2 linked regions of the Variovorax paradoxus genome follow. The protein of the gene in region 2 binds, or shares a complex with, the protein of the main gene of each other region. Links are inferred from orthologs where the notes say so. Each region holds a gene or a part of one and is shown on either strand. Other genes may lie near its edges.

Region 1 (6,812 bases), 240 kb from region 2 along the record:
TCGGCCACGCGGGCCACGTCTTCATGTCCCATGCCCTGCGTGGGTTCGTCGAGCAGCATCAGCTCGGGGTCCATCGCGAGCGTGGTGGCGATCTCGAGCGCGCGCTTGTGGCCGTAGGGCAGGTTCACCGTGAGTTCGTCGGCCTCGTGCGCCAGGCCGACCTCGGCGAGCAGTTCGCGGGCGCGCGCATCGAGCGGCTTGAGCGTCTTCTCGCTCTTCCAGAAATGGTACGAGGTGCCGAGCGCGCGCTGCAGCCCGAGGCGCACGTTCTCCAGCAGCGTGAGGTGCGGAAACACCGCCGAGATCTGGAACGAGCGGATGATGCCGCGCCGCGCGATCTGCGCCGGCCGCTCGCCCGTGATGTCCTGTCCGTTGAACAGGATCGTGCCGCTGGTGGGCTCGAGGAACTTGGTGAGCAGGTTGAAGCAGGTGGTCTTGCCGGCACCGTTCGGGCCGATCAGCGCATGGATCGAGCCGCGCACCACCGAGAGATCGACCTTGCTGACCGCAGTGAACCCCTTGAATTCCTTGGTGAGCTGGCGTGTTTCGAGGATGACGTCGCTCATCTCGCGAAGTCGCCCGGGTTCAGGAAAGATTTGTCGGTCATGCGGTCCATCTCATTGCGCCACTGTCGAGCGCGGACCGATTGTTCGTGGCCGCCTCCTGCTTGCATACTGGGGCAAATGCCTATGCTGCAGTGCAACCTGCCGCCCGCGGCCGCTCACCGCAGCGTGCGACTGTCGTCACAATGACAATGCCCCATCGGTTCGAACCCCTACCTCCATGCCGAACTTCCGCTCGCCCGAATTCCTGACCGGCCACATCCGGCAGACGCTGGCCTTCTATGAGCCGGTCTGCCGCGATCCGTCCGGCGGCTTCTTCCACTTCTTCAAGGACGACGGCACGGTGTACGACCGGCGCACGCGGCACCTCGTCAGCAGCACGCGCTTCGTCTTCAACCATGCGATGGCGTATCGGCGCTTCGGCGATCCGAAGCACCTCGACGGTGCGCGCCACGGCCTGGCTTTCGTGCAGCACGCGCATGTGCAGCCGGGCGGCGGCTACGCATGGCAGATCGACTGGCACGACGGCCGCGCCACCGTGCAGGACGGTACGCAGCATTGCTACGGCCTGGCCTTCGTGCTGCTCGCGCATGCGCATGCGCTCATGGCCGGCATCGAGGAGGCGCGCGTGGGGCTCGAAGACACCTGGCAATTGATGGAACGGCGTTTCTGGGAGCCGCAGCATGCGCTCTATGCCGACGAAGCCACCACCGATTGGCATGTGGGTGCTTATCGGGGCCAGAACGCCAACATGCATGCCTGCGAGGCGATGCTTGCCGCCTTCGAGGCCACGCAGGACGCGCGCTACCTCGATCGCGCGCTCGCGCTTGCAGAGTCGGTCACCGGGCGGCAGGCCGCGCTGGCCGGCGGGCTGGTCTGGGAGCACTACCGCGAGGACTGGTCGGTCGACTGGGACTACAACCGCGGCGACAAGAGCAACATCTTCCGGCCCTGGGGCTTCCAGACCGGCCATCTCACCGAATGGGCCAAGCTGCTGCTGCAGCTGGAGCGAGCGCTCGTCGCCGCGGGCCGCGAAGCAGGCTGGGCCGTGCCGCGCGCCAGGCACTTCTTCGACACCGCCATGCTTCGAGGCTGGGACGCCGGCAACGGCGGCCTCGTCTATGGATTCGGCCCCGACGGCGCGGTGTGCGATGGCGACAAGTACTTCTGGGTGCAGGCCGAGAGTTTGGCCGCCGCGGCCCTGCTGGCGGTGCACACCGGCGATGCCGCCTACTGGAACTGGTACGACCGCCTCTGGGCCTACAGCTGGGAGCACTTCGTCGACCACCGCCATGGCGCGTGGTACCGCATCCTCACGCCTGACAACCGCAAGATCAGCGACGAAAAGAGCCCGGCCGGCAAGACCGACTATCACACCATGGGCGCGTGCTACGACGTCTTGCGGGCACTCGGCGATTGAAGAAGAACGCGGGCCCTTCGTGAAACACCGCGGAACCGGCTCTGCCGGGCCGCTGGTGTTGCCCCCGGTGAGGGGGAAGGAGAAGCGACACGAAGTGCGCGTAGCCTGGGGGAGAGCTTAGTGTGCCCCGGCTGCCGCGTCGCCGCCCGCACCACCGCGCTGCGGCTTGGCCAGCCACACCAGCGGAATCAGCAGCAGGAACAGGATCGCCGACGCATAGAAGATGTCGTTGGTGGCCAGCATGAAGGACTGCTGGTCGACGATGCGGTTGATCTGCCCCAGCACCTGCTCGGTGCTCAAGCCGCTGCTTGCCAGCCCTGACATCGCGCTGGTCGCCGCGTTGTTGCCCTGGGTCACCGATTCGGCGAGCTGCGAGTGGTGCAGCGCCGCGCGGTTCTCCCACAGCGTGGTGGTGATCGACGTACCCATGGCGCCCGCGGTGATGCGCAGGAAGTTCGACAGCCCCGACGCGGCCGGTATGCGGTCGGGCGTGAGGCCCGAGAGCGTGATGGTCACGAGGGGAATGAAGAAGAACGCCATCGCAATGCCCTGGATGACCGTCGGGATGATGATCGTCACGAAGTCGGCCTGCGTGTTGAAGTTCGAGCGCATCCACAGCACCAGCGCGAACACCAGGAACGAGAACGTGGCGTAGCGCCTGGGGTCGATCTTGGCCACCGTGAGCCCGACCACCGGCGAGAAGAAGATCGCCAGCAGCCCCACCGGCGCCATGATCATGCCCGCCTGCGTGGCGGTGTAGCCCATCCACTGCTGCAGCCACAGCGGCAGCAGCACCACGTTGCCGAAGAACAGGCCGTAGGCCACGGCCGTGGCCACGGCACCCGACCAGAAGTTGCGGCGCTTGAAGAGCGACAGGTCGACCACCGGATGCTTGTCGGTCAGCTCCCAGATCAGGAAGAACGCGAAGCCGACCACGGCGATCACCGCCATCGTGATGATCTCGGGCGAGTGGAACCAGTCGAGTTCCTTGCCCTTGTCGAGCATGAGCTGCATCGAGCCGACCCACAGCACCAGAAGCGCCAGGCCGATGGCGTCGATCGGCACCTTGTGCGTGCTGCTCTCGCGCTTGCGGTAGAGCGTCCAGGTGATCGCGGCGGCCACGATGCCGACCGGGATGTTGATGTAGAAGATCCACGGCCACGAGATGTTGTCGGTGATCCAGCCGCCCAGGAGCGGCCCCATCACCGGCGCGACCAGCGTGGTCATCGACCACATCGCCATCGCGAGGCCCGCCTTGGCGCGCGGATAGCTCGACAGCAAGAGCGTCTGCGACAGCGGAATCATCGGCCCCGCGACGAAGCCCTGCAGCGCGCGGAACAGGATGAGCGTGGTCATGTTCGGCGCCAGGCCGCACAGCAGCGAGGCGATCATGAACAGGATCACGCTGGCCATGAAGAGCCGCACCTGTCCGAAGCGCTGTGTCATGAAGCCCGTGAGCGGCACCGCGATGGCGTTGGCCACCGCGAAGCTGGTGATGACCCAGGTGCCTTGCGTGGTGCTCACGCCCAGGTCGCCTGAAATGGCCGGCAGCGACACGTTCGCGATCGACGAGTCGAGCACGTTCATGAAGGTGGCGGCCGACAGCGCAACAGTGCCCCAGACGCGGGCGGCGCCCTCGAGCGGCGGATGCGCAACGTAAGCGGGAGCAGCAGTGGCCATTGGCTTTGCCTCGGAAACCGTGAGCGGCGATCAGCCGGGATGGGACTGCGAAGCAACCTGTGCCGCGGTGCCGGCGGCGGCCGGCGTGGCGGGGCGGCCCGCGGCCGGCGCGGCGGCAGCCGCAGGCGCGCCGCGGCCGAGATTCGCGGCCACGATGCGGTCGACCTCTGCATCGGCGCCGTGGTCGAGCTTGCTGTAGACCTGCGTCTGCGAAATGGCGGTGGCGCGCGGCGCGTCGGCCAGCATCTTGCCGGTCTTCTGCGAGATGTCGATCTGGGCGTCCATCGAGAGGCCGATGCGCAGCGGGTTGGCCTTGAGCTGCTCGGCATCGAGCGCAATGCGCACGGGCACGCGCTGCACCACCTTGATCCAGTTGCCGGTGGCGTTCTGCGCCGGCAGCAGCGCAAAGGCGCTGCCGGTGCCCACGCCCAGGCCCGCGACCTTGCCGGTGTATTCCACCTTCTTGCCGTAGACGTCGGCCCTGAGCTTCACGGGCTGGTCGATGCGGATGTTGCGCAGCTGCACTTCCTTGAAGTTGGCGTCGACCCACAGCTGGTTCAGCGGCACGATCGACATCATCGGCGTGCCGGCTGCCACGCGCTGGCCGAGCTGCACCGTGCGCTTAGCGACATAGCCGTCGACCGGCGCCGGCATGGCGACGCGCTGCGTGGCCAGGTAGGCCTCGCGCACCTTGGCGGCGGCGGCCTGCACGCTCGGGTGCTGGGCCACGCTGGTGCCTTCGGTCAGCGACTGGTTGCTGGCCAGTGCTTCGCGCGCGGCCACCACGCCGGCCTGCGCCGCCGCGAGCTGGCTCTTGGCATTGTCGAGTGCCGTCTCGGCGTGGTTGAGCTCTTCCTTCGAGACCGCGCCATTGCCCGAGAGCGCGCGGCGGCGCTGCAGGTCGTCCTGCGCCTTGGCGATATCGCTCTGCGCCTTGACGATGTCGGCCTGGCGCAGCGTGACCTGCGCGGCCAGCGAACCGTTGTTGGCATAGAGCGTGCGCACCTGGCGCACGGCCTGGGCGAGCGCGGCCTCGGCCTGCTCGAGCGCCACCTTCGCATCGGCGGGGTCCAGCTGCACCAGCGGCTGGCCGGCCTTCACGAAGTCGGTGTCGTCGGCGTTGATGGCCATGACGGTGCCGCCGATCTGCGGCGTGATCTGGATCACGTTGCCCTGCACATAGGCGTTGTCGGTGTCCTCATAGTGGCTGGCCACCAGCCATTCGTAGAGGCCCCAGCCGCCGCCGGCCACGATCACCACGGCCGCCAGCGCGATCAGTGCGCGGCGGCGCTTGCCGTTGCCGGCGGGTGCTTCGGTTGCGGCGAAGGCTGCCGGTGCAGCGGGCGTCGGAGTGTTGTTGTCGCTCATGATGAAGTTCTTTCCGAAGAAGAAAAAGTCGGTTCAGTTCAGTGCCGATGAAGCGGGCGCCGTGGCGGTGGCGGTTGCCGGCGGCTGCCAGCCGCCGCCGAGCGCGCGCGCCAGGCCCACCTGCGTGTCGAGTGCGCGCGCGGCAAGGTCGACCGCCAGCCGGCGCTGCGCGAGCACGGCGGTTTCGGCAGTCAGCACGTTGAGGTAGTTGCCCAGGCCCGCGCGGTAGCGCTGCACGGCGATGTCGTAGGCCCCTTCGGCGGCGGTCTGCGCGGCGCGCTGCTCGGCCTGCTGCCGCGTGATCGACTGGGCGCTCGCGACCTGGTCGGACGCATCGCGCACGGCATCGATGACGGCAGCGTTGTAGCTTTCGATGGCCACGTCGAGGTCCGCCGACTTGCCGCGCAGGTTGGCGCGCAGCTTGCCGCCTTCGAAGATCGGCAGGCTGATGGCAGGGCCCACGCCCCACTGCTCGCTGCCCGACTTGAGCAGCTTGCCGAAACCCAGGCTCTGAAAGCCCGCGAAGGCCGTGAGGTTCACGTTCGGATAGAAAAGCGTTTTGGCGTTTTTCACGTCGCTGGTGGCGGCCTCGACGCGCCAGCGCGCGGCGGCGATGTCGGCGCGGCGGCCCAGCAGGTCGGCCGGAATGTTGGCCTCAAGCGCCATCGGCTTCACGGCCTCCAGCATCGGCGGCTTGAGCGATTGCGACACATTGGGCTGGCCCACGAGCGCGTCGAGCGCGTGCTGCTGCAGCGCGATCTGTTCGTTGAGTGCTTCGATCTGCTGGCGCGCTTCAGGCAGGCCGCCTTCGCTCTGCCGCAGCTCCAGCCGGGTGTCGAGGCCAGCGGACACCCGGTCGCGCACCAGCTTGAGCGTTTCGTCGCGCTGCGCCAGCGTGCGCTGGGCCACGCCGAGCTGCTCATTCAGCCGCGCCCACTGGAAGTAGCTGCGCGCCACATTGCTGGCCAGCAGCACGCGCGCGGCATCGGCATCGGCCGCGGCAGCGTTGGCCGCGCCAATGGCGGTATCGAGCGCGCTGCGGTTCTTGCCGAAGAAGTCGAGCTCCCAGCTCGCGCCAAGCTGCAGCAGGCCGATGTTCTGCGTGGAGCCGCCGAGCGGCTCGGGATAGATGTAGTTGCTGTTGAACTTCTGGCGTTTCAGGTCGAGCTCGCCATTGACCTTGGGCTTCAGGGCCGACTCGGCGATGTCCGCGGAAGCCTGCGCGCGCACGAGCCGCGCACGCGCGACCTGCAGGTTCGGGTTGCCGGCCACGGCCTGGTCGATCAACGTGTTGAGTTGCGCGTCGCCAAAGGCCAGCCACCATTGGCGCTCGACGCTCGGCACGGCGGCAGCGCTGCTGTCCGCGGCAATGCCGAGCGACGAGGCATCGCGCAGCCTGGCCTCTGAGCCGATGCCGGCCATGTCGGCACAGCCGGCCAGTGCAGCCATCAGCAGCACGGCGGCAACAATGGGGGTGCGGCGCAATGCGCGCGCGGCAAGGGATTCAGTCATTTTTATCTCCACGGGCCGCAAGGGCTTGTGCGTTGTCGAGGATGCGGCGCAGGTAGCCCTTGAGTTGCTCCCACTCTTCCTTGCTGAAACCCGCCAGGTGCTCGTTCTGCACGCGGCTCAGCACGTACGGCACTTCCTGGGCGGCGGCACGGCCTTCTTCGGTGAGCTCGATGTTGACCACGCGGCGGTCTTCGAGCGAGCGCACGCGGCGGCACAGGCCCTTGGCTTCGAGGCGGTCGAGCAGGCGCGTCATGGCACCGGCGTCGAGC
Region 2 (6,989 bases):
CGCCCGAGAGCGTGGTGGTGGGAGCGATCAGCTCGCTCGCGCCCAGCGGATTGCCGGTGACGGCGATCTCCGGAAGGGCTGGCGCAGCGGCTTCGGCGGGCTGCGCCTGGAGTACCGGCTGGGGCTCGGCCTGGGCCATGGCCGCGACGGAAGCCAGCAAAAGAACGGCAGCGCCGATGGCGTTGCGACGGAAATTGGGAATCATGATGAACACTCGTTGAACCAAGGGGCGATCGCCGCCATCCGCATCAACGCGGGGCAGCAACCGGAACACAGGGGGATTCAGCGAGTGGAAGGCGGGCCGCGCGCGTCGAACAGCGCAACCCAGCGGGCGACGGCTTCGCCCTGAAGGTAGGCAAAGGTGGCCGACGGCAGCAGCACCGGCAGCACCACCATCGGCACGCCGGGCGCGCCCGAACCATGCGACAGCTGGTCGTAGAGCCGGCATTCGGCGTCGGAGTGGTCGCCGAACAGGCCGCCGATGCCATGGGCCGCATGCGCGTGCGCGCCCTCCGGATGGGCCGCCAGCGCAGCCGCATGGGCCTGCGCCAGGCCGGGCACGTGCAGCGTCCGGTGCATCAGCCCCAGCGTGCCCGCGAACCACAGCGCAAGCACCAGCGCGATGGCGATCGCGCGGGTCGACGCAATCGTCCGGTTCGGGGCGGGGCTGGCGATGTGCACGGGAAGCGGGGCCTATAGGAGATCGATCAGGCCTTGACGCGCGAGGCGAAGGTCTTCTGGAACTTCTCGACCTTGGGGCCGACCACGAAGGCGCAGTAGCCCTGGTTCGGGTTGTTCAGGAAGTAGTCCTGGTGGTAGGCCTCGGCCGCCGAGTAGTTGGCGAGCGGCGCCACCTCGGTCACGATGGGGGCGCTGTAGGTCTTGCTCGCCTCGATCTCGCGGATGACCTCCTCGGCCACCTGCCTTTGCGCATCGCTCGTGAAATAGATGCCGCTGCGGTATTGCGTGCCCACGTCGTTGCCCTGGCGGTTCGGGGTCGTGGGATCGTGCACCACGAAGAAGATCTCGAGAATCTCGCGCAGGCTGATGGCCGCGGGGTCGAATTCCACCTTCACCACCTCCGCATGCCCGGTGCGGCCGGTGCACACCTGCTCGTAGCTGGGGTTGACCGCCTGGCCGTTGCAGTAGCCCGATTCGACGTCCACCACGCCCTGCACGCGATCGAACACGGCTTCGGTACACCAGAAGCAGCCTCCGCCAAGCACGATGGTTTCAGTGGGCGACGGTGAAGAGGACATGGCTGCTCCGGCAGGTGGGGAAAAAGCGAACCCGATATTGTCGCGGCTTGACGGGCCGGATGCCGGTCACTACATTACTAACCCGTTAGTCATTAATATCATGCCCACCCCCCGATTCTTTGCCGACAAGATCTGCCCGGTGCGCACCAAGCGCGAGCGCCGCAAGGAGGCGCGTCCGGGCGAACTGCTGGCGGCGGCGCTCGACCTGTTCGTCGAAAAAGGCTTTGCCGCCACCCGTGCCGAGGAAGTGGCGGCGCGCGCGGGCGTCTCCAAGGGCACGCTCTTTCTTTACTTTCCGAGCAAGGAAGAACTCTTCAAGGCCGTGGTGGTCGAGAACCTCGGAGGCCGGTTTGCCGAGTGGAACGACGAGTTCGAGGCCTTCGAGGGCACGACGGCCGACATGCTGCGCTACTGCATGCGCGTCTGGTGGGAGCGCGTGGGCATGACCAAGGCCTCGGGCCTGACCAAGCTCATGATGAGCGAGGGCGCCAATTTTCCCGAACTGGCCGAGTTCTACCGCAAGGAGGTGGTCCGGCCGGGCCACACGCTGCTGCGGCGCATTCTGCAGCGCGGCATCGATCGCGGCGAATTCGCGCCGGTCGACGTCGACCACGCCATCTACGCCGTGGTGGCGCCGATGATCTTCCTGATGCTGTGGAAGCACTCGGCCATGATCTGCGTCGACGGGGAAGGCTCGTTCGACCCCGAAAAATACCTTGCCACGCAGGCCGAGACCGTGCTTTACGGCCTCACGCGGCCGCCCGGAGCCGCGGCATGACGCGCAAATGCATCGCCGGCCAGCCGCGCGCCCGCGCCGCGCAACCTAAAATTGAAGGTTTGTCCTGAGCCCCACAAGGAAAAGCCTCCCATGAACCCCACCCCCTCCCTCGAGCGCCTGCGCTTCAACATGATCGAACAGCAGATCCGGCCCTGGGATGTGCTCGATCTGGAAATTCTCGACCTGCTGGCCGCGATCCGGCGCGAAGACTACGTGCCGCCCGCCCACCGCGCGCTGGCCTTCTTCGACATGGAACTCCCGCTGGGCGACGGCTCCGTTCCCGGCCAGGTGATGCTCTCGCCCAAGGTCGAGGCACGCATGCTGCAGGACCTGCATGTGCAGAAGCACGAGTCGGTGCTCGAGATCGGCACCGGATCGGGCTTCATGGCCGCCCTGCTCGCCCATCGCGCGGCCCAGGTGCTCTCGCTCGAGATCGACCCCGCGCTGGCCGCCCGTGCCGCCGAAACCCTGCGCCAGAACGGCGTGGCCAATGTCGAGGTGCGCAACGCCGACGGCGCCGTGCCGCTGCCGAGCGGCCCGAGCTTCGACGTGATCGTGCTCAGCGGCTCCGTGGCGCGCATTCCGCAGAACCTGCTCGGCTCGCTCAAGGTGGGCGGCCGGCTCGCCGCCATCGTGGGCGATGAACCGATGATGCGCGCCCACTTCGTCACCCGCAGCAGCGAAAGCAAGTGGGACACGGTCCAGCCCTGGGACACCGTGGCGCCCCGGCTGCTCAATTTCCCCGAGCCCTCGCGCTTCTCGTTCTGAACGGACGGCTCCGAATGATCGATCAAGTCCGCCCCGCCGATCTCGCTGCCTGGTTTGCGCAAAACCCCGGCGCGGCGCCCGTGCTGCTCGACGTGCGCGAACCCTGGGAGCTGCAGACGGCGAGCGTCGCGCCCCAGGGCTTCACGCTAGTGGCCATTCCGATGAACGAGATTCCGGCGCGGCTTTCCGAGCTCGAAGAAGGCCAGCGCATTGCGTGCCTCTGCCACCACGGTGCGCGCAGCCAGCGCGTGGCGGCCTTCCTGAGCCAGAACGGCTTTGCCGAGCTGGCCAACGTGGCCGGCGGCATCGACGCCTGGTCCGCACAGCACGATCCCTCCGTGCCGCGCTACTGATTCTTTCTTCAAGGACGTTCAATGCCTTTCAGGCCCAGGCTTTTGCCTCTTTCCGCAGCGCTCGCAAGTCTCTTTGCCACCCTGCTCGCGCTGCCCGCCCAAGGCCAGACACTGAACGAACTCTACGAATCCGCACGCGGCTTCGACGCCACCTACCAGGGCGCGCGGGCCCAGTACGACGCGAACGTGGCGCGCGCGGCCCAGGCCAAGGCCGGCATCCTTCCCGCCGTGGGGCTCACGGCCGGCGCCACACGCAACAACCTGGACATCGACACGCTCACCGGCGCCGGCCGCGGAACGACCACGCCGCGCGACTTCACCACGCAGAACATCGGCATCAACGCCACGCAGCCGCTCTACCGGCCCGCCAACTGGGCCACCTACGAGCAGGGCAAGCGCCAGGCCGAGATCGCGCAGGCGGTACTCACCATTGCCGAGCAGGACCTGATCGTGCGCGTGAGCCAGGCCTACTTCGACGTGCTCGCGAGCCAGGACAGCCTGGCGCTGGTGCGCGCGCAGAAGGTGGCCGTGGCCGAGCAGCTCGCGTCGGCCAAGCGCAACTTCGAGGTTGGCACCTCCACCATCACCGACACGCGCGAAGCCCAGGCCCGCTACGACCTCGTCATTGCGCAGGAGATCGCCGCCGAGAACGACCTGCAGGTGAAGAAGGTGGTGCTCGACCAGCTGGTCGGCCGCCCTGGCAGCGTGCCGGTGCCGCTGGCGCAGCCGGTGGTGCTGCCCACGGCCCTGCCGGCCAACATCGAAGCCTGGGTGGCGCAGGCCGACGAAGCACACCCGGCCATCCGACAGGCACGGCTCGGGCTCGACGTGGCCGGGCTCGAAATCCGCAAGGCCGAAGCCGGCCACAAGCCCACGCTCGACGCCAACCTGGGCTACAACATCACGCGCAATCCGGACGGCACCAGCACCAGCACCGTGGGCACGCGCATCAACGCCGCCTCCGTGGGGGTGGTGTTCAACCTGCCGCTTTTTGCCGGCTTTGCCACCGAGAACCGCATCAAGGAAACGCTCGCGCTCGAAGACCAGTCGCGCAGCGTGCTCGACGGCACCCGCCGCAGCGTGGCGCAGGCCACGCGCGCCGCCTACCTCGGGCTGGTGTCCGGCGCGGGGCAGGTCAAGGCCTTTGAAGCGGCCGAGGCTTCGAGCCAGAGCGCGCTCGATGCCAACCGGCTCGGCTACCAGGTGGGCGTGCGCATCAACATCGACGTGCTCAATTCGCAGAGCCAGCTGTTCCAGACCAAGCGCGATCTCGCGCAGGCGCGCTACAACGTGCTGCTGGGCAACCTGAAGCTGCGCCAGGCCAACGGCACGCTCACGGTCGACGACATGAACGCGATCAATGCGACGCTGGCAAAGAATGGCAGCACGGCTGCGCCATCGCTCGGCGAGCAGCCGCAAGCCGCGCCTTCGGTGCCGGTCACGCCGCCGCCCATTCCCGTGGTGCCGCCGGTCCCGGTGCCGCCATTCAATCCGCCGGCGCCGATGATGCCGTCGGCACCGGTGCCGCCGGTGATCCTCAATCCGCCAGTGCGCTGAGGATTTCTCCCTCCCCTCCCGGGGGAGGGCCGGGGTGGGGGCACGACGGCCTCGGCCCGATCATGGCGCTCGTTGGGCGCTCGCCCCCATCCCAGCCTTGCCCCAGCGGGGGAAGGAGCCATGCACACTCAGTCGAGTGTGGGTTCGGCGCGCGGCGCTTCGCTTTCGAGCGGCGCGTGTTCCGACGCCACAGGGTCCGCGGCCTGCGCGATGGCCAGCACCGCAACGGCGGTGCGCTCGGCCGCGCCGCGGTTCGATGACGAGAAAGCCAGCGCAGCCTCGGCCATGACGGCGCGGCGCTCGGGGTTCTCGACCAGCTTGAGCGCCGCGGTGACCGCCTGCTCCATGTTCTCGACGCGCAATGAGGCCCCGGCCGCCAGCGAAAGCTGTGCCGCTTCGGCAAAGTTGAAGGTCGAGGGGCCCATGACCACCGGACAGCCGCAGGCGGCCGGCTCGATCAGGTTCTGGCCGCCCAGCGGTTCGAAGCTTCCGCCCAGCAGCGCGACATCGGCCAGGCCGTAGTAAAGCGCCATTTCGCCGAGCGAATCGCCGAGCCAGATCTCGGCGTCGGAGGGCTCGCCCGCGGCGCTGCGGCGCGCCACGGCAAAGCCTTCGGATTCGATCAGCGCAGCCACCTCGTCGAAGCGCTGCGGATGGCGCGGCACGATCATCCACTGCACGTCGTGCACGCGCTTGGCAATCGAGCGGATGGCGCCCTGCTCGGGCGGCACGGGAGAGGTGGCGCCGAAGCGCCTGAGCACGTCGAGCAGCATGCGCTCCTCGCCGTCGCGCGAGCTTGCGAGCACCACCATCGGCTTGGGCAGCCGCTCGCGCAGCGTCACGGCCGCGGCCAGCTGGCGCGCGTCGGGCGAGGCGTCGAACTTGAGGTTGCCGTAGATGCCGGCCACCTTGGCGCCCAGCGACACCAGCCGATGGGCGTCGGCCTCGGTCTGCGCCCACACGGCGGCCAGCGCCGAATACGCGGGCCGCGCGAGCCAGCCGAGGCGTTCGGCCGCGGCCAGCGATTTTTCGTTGAGTCGCGCATTGGCCAGCACCAGCGGGATGCGGCGCTCGGCGCAGGCGGCGGCCATCTCGGGCCAGACCTCGGTTTCCATCAGCACGCCGATGCGCGGCTGGAAACGGTCGAGAAAACGCTGCACCGCGCCCGGCATGTCCCAGGGCTGCCAGACCTGCGTGTCGCCGGGTTCGAGCAGCTTGGCGCCCTCCTCGCGGCCGGTGGCCGTGCCGTGCGTCAGCAAGATCGGTATGCCCGGATACTGCCTGCGCAGTTCCTCGATCAGGATGGCGGCGGCGCGCGTTTCGCCGAGCGAGACCGCATGCACCCAGCACTGGCCCTCGCCGGTGGTGGCATCGTCGTAGTAGCCGAAGCGCTCCTCGACGGCCACGCCGTAGCCGGGCTCGGCCACCGCCCGGCGCCGCAGCTTGCGGCGGACCAGCGGTTGCACGACGGTGGTGAAGGCGCCGTAGAGACGCAGCAGCAGCGAACGCACGGGACTCAGTGCGACGCTTCGGCCAGCGTCGCGTCGGCTTTGACGGTTTTGAGGAGCGCGAGCATTTCGGCTTCGATGCGCTTGAGCGCCGCATCGGTCTGGCCCTCGAAGCGCAGCACCAGCACCGGCGTGGTGTTGGAGGCGCGGATCAGGCCAAAGCCGTCGGGCCAGTCGACGCGCAAGCCGTCGATGGTCGAGACCACCGCGGGTGCCGCGAAGCTCGCGCCTGCGACGAGTTTCTCGACCACCGCATGCGGCTCGCCTTCGGCGCACTTCACGTTGAGTTCGGGCGTCGAGAAGCTCGTGGGCAAGGCGTTGAGCGTGTCGCTCGCATTGGGCGTCTTGCTCAGGATCTCGAGCAGGCGGCAGCCCGCATAGGTGCCGTCGTCGAAGCCGAACCAGCGCTCCTTGAAGAAGATGTGGCCGCTCATCTCGCCGCCCAGCGGCGAATCGATTTCCTTCATCTTGGCCTTGATCAGCGAATGGCCGGTCTTGAAGATCAGCGGCTTGCCGCCCGCGGCCTCGATGGCCGGCGCCAGGCGCTGCGAGCACTTCACGTCGTACACGATGGTGCCGCCGGGCACGCGCGAGAGCACGTCCTGTGCAAAGAGCTGCATCTGCCGATCGGGGTAGATGTTCTGGCCGTCTTTCGTGACGATGCCCAGGCGGTCGCCGTCGCCATCGAAGGCCAGGCCCAGTTCGGCGTCGCCTTCGGCCAGCGCGGCCATCAGGTCCTTGAGGTTCTCGGGCTTGCTCGGATCGG

The links.
Region 1: the proteins of QFZ47_RS20925 (region 2) and QFZ47_RS22100 are in contact, whole or in part, in a cryo-EM structure (PDB 8ZAL), measured with the Escherichia coli proteins. The link is inferred for Variovorax paradoxus from one-to-one orthologs.

What each region holds. Positions count from the first base shown.
Region 1 is NZ_JAUSXL010000002.1:3,912,454-3,919,265, reverse strand. What follows is about bases 2,863-5,664. They hold QFZ47_RS22100 (HlyD family secretion protein), read right to left. Parts: upstream 5,032-5,664; coding sequence 3,694-5,031; downstream 2,863-3,693. Other genes in these bases: QFZ47_RS22095 (efflux transporter outer membrane subunit), read right to left, coding at 5,065-5,664; QFZ47_RS22105 (DHA2 family efflux MFS transporter permease subunit), read right to left, coding at 2,863-3,663. In the rest of the region: QFZ47_RS22115 (ABC transporter ATP-binding protein), read right to left, coding at 1-566; QFZ47_RS22110 (AGE family epimerase/isomerase), read left to right, coding at 784-1,983; more of QFZ47_RS22105, read right to left, coding at 2,101-2,862; more of QFZ47_RS22095, read right to left, coding at 5,665-6,543; QFZ47_RS22090 (MarR family winged helix-turn-helix transcriptional regulator), read right to left, coding at 6,536-6,812. UniProt on the Escherichia coli protein: Part of the tripartite efflux system EmrAB-TolC, which confers resistance to antibiotics such as CCCP, FCCP, 2,4-dinitrophenol and nalidixic acid. EmrA is a drug-binding protein that provides a physical link between EmrB and TolC.
Region 2 is NZ_JAUSXL010000002.1:3,670,000-3,676,988, reverse strand. The notes cover bases 2,469-5,447. They hold QFZ47_RS20925 (TolC family outer membrane protein), read left to right. Parts: upstream 2,469-3,179; coding sequence 3,180-4,715; downstream 4,716-5,447. Other genes in these bases: QFZ47_RS20920 (3-deoxy-D-manno-octulosonic acid transferase), read right to left, coding at 4,844-5,447; QFZ47_RS20930 (rhodanese-like domain-containing protein), read left to right, coding at 2,820-3,158; QFZ47_RS20935 (protein-L-isoaspartate O-methyltransferase family protein), read left to right, coding at 2,469-2,805. Also shown: QFZ47_RS20955 (TonB-dependent receptor), read right to left, coding at 1-205; QFZ47_RS20950 (hypothetical protein), read right to left, coding at 283-681; peptide-methionine (S)-S-oxide reductase MsrA, read right to left, coding at 708-1,259; QFZ47_RS20940 (TetR/AcrR family transcriptional regulator), read left to right, coding at 1,360-2,037; more of QFZ47_RS20935, read left to right, coding at 2,128-2,468; more of QFZ47_RS20920, read right to left, coding at 5,448-6,226; QFZ47_RS20915 (phosphomannomutase/phosphoglucomutase), read right to left, coding at 6,232-6,989. UniProt on the Escherichia coli protein: Outer membrane channel, which is required for the function of several efflux systems such as AcrAB-TolC, AcrEF-TolC, EmrAB-TolC and MacAB-TolC. These systems are involved in export of antibiotics and other toxic compounds from the cell.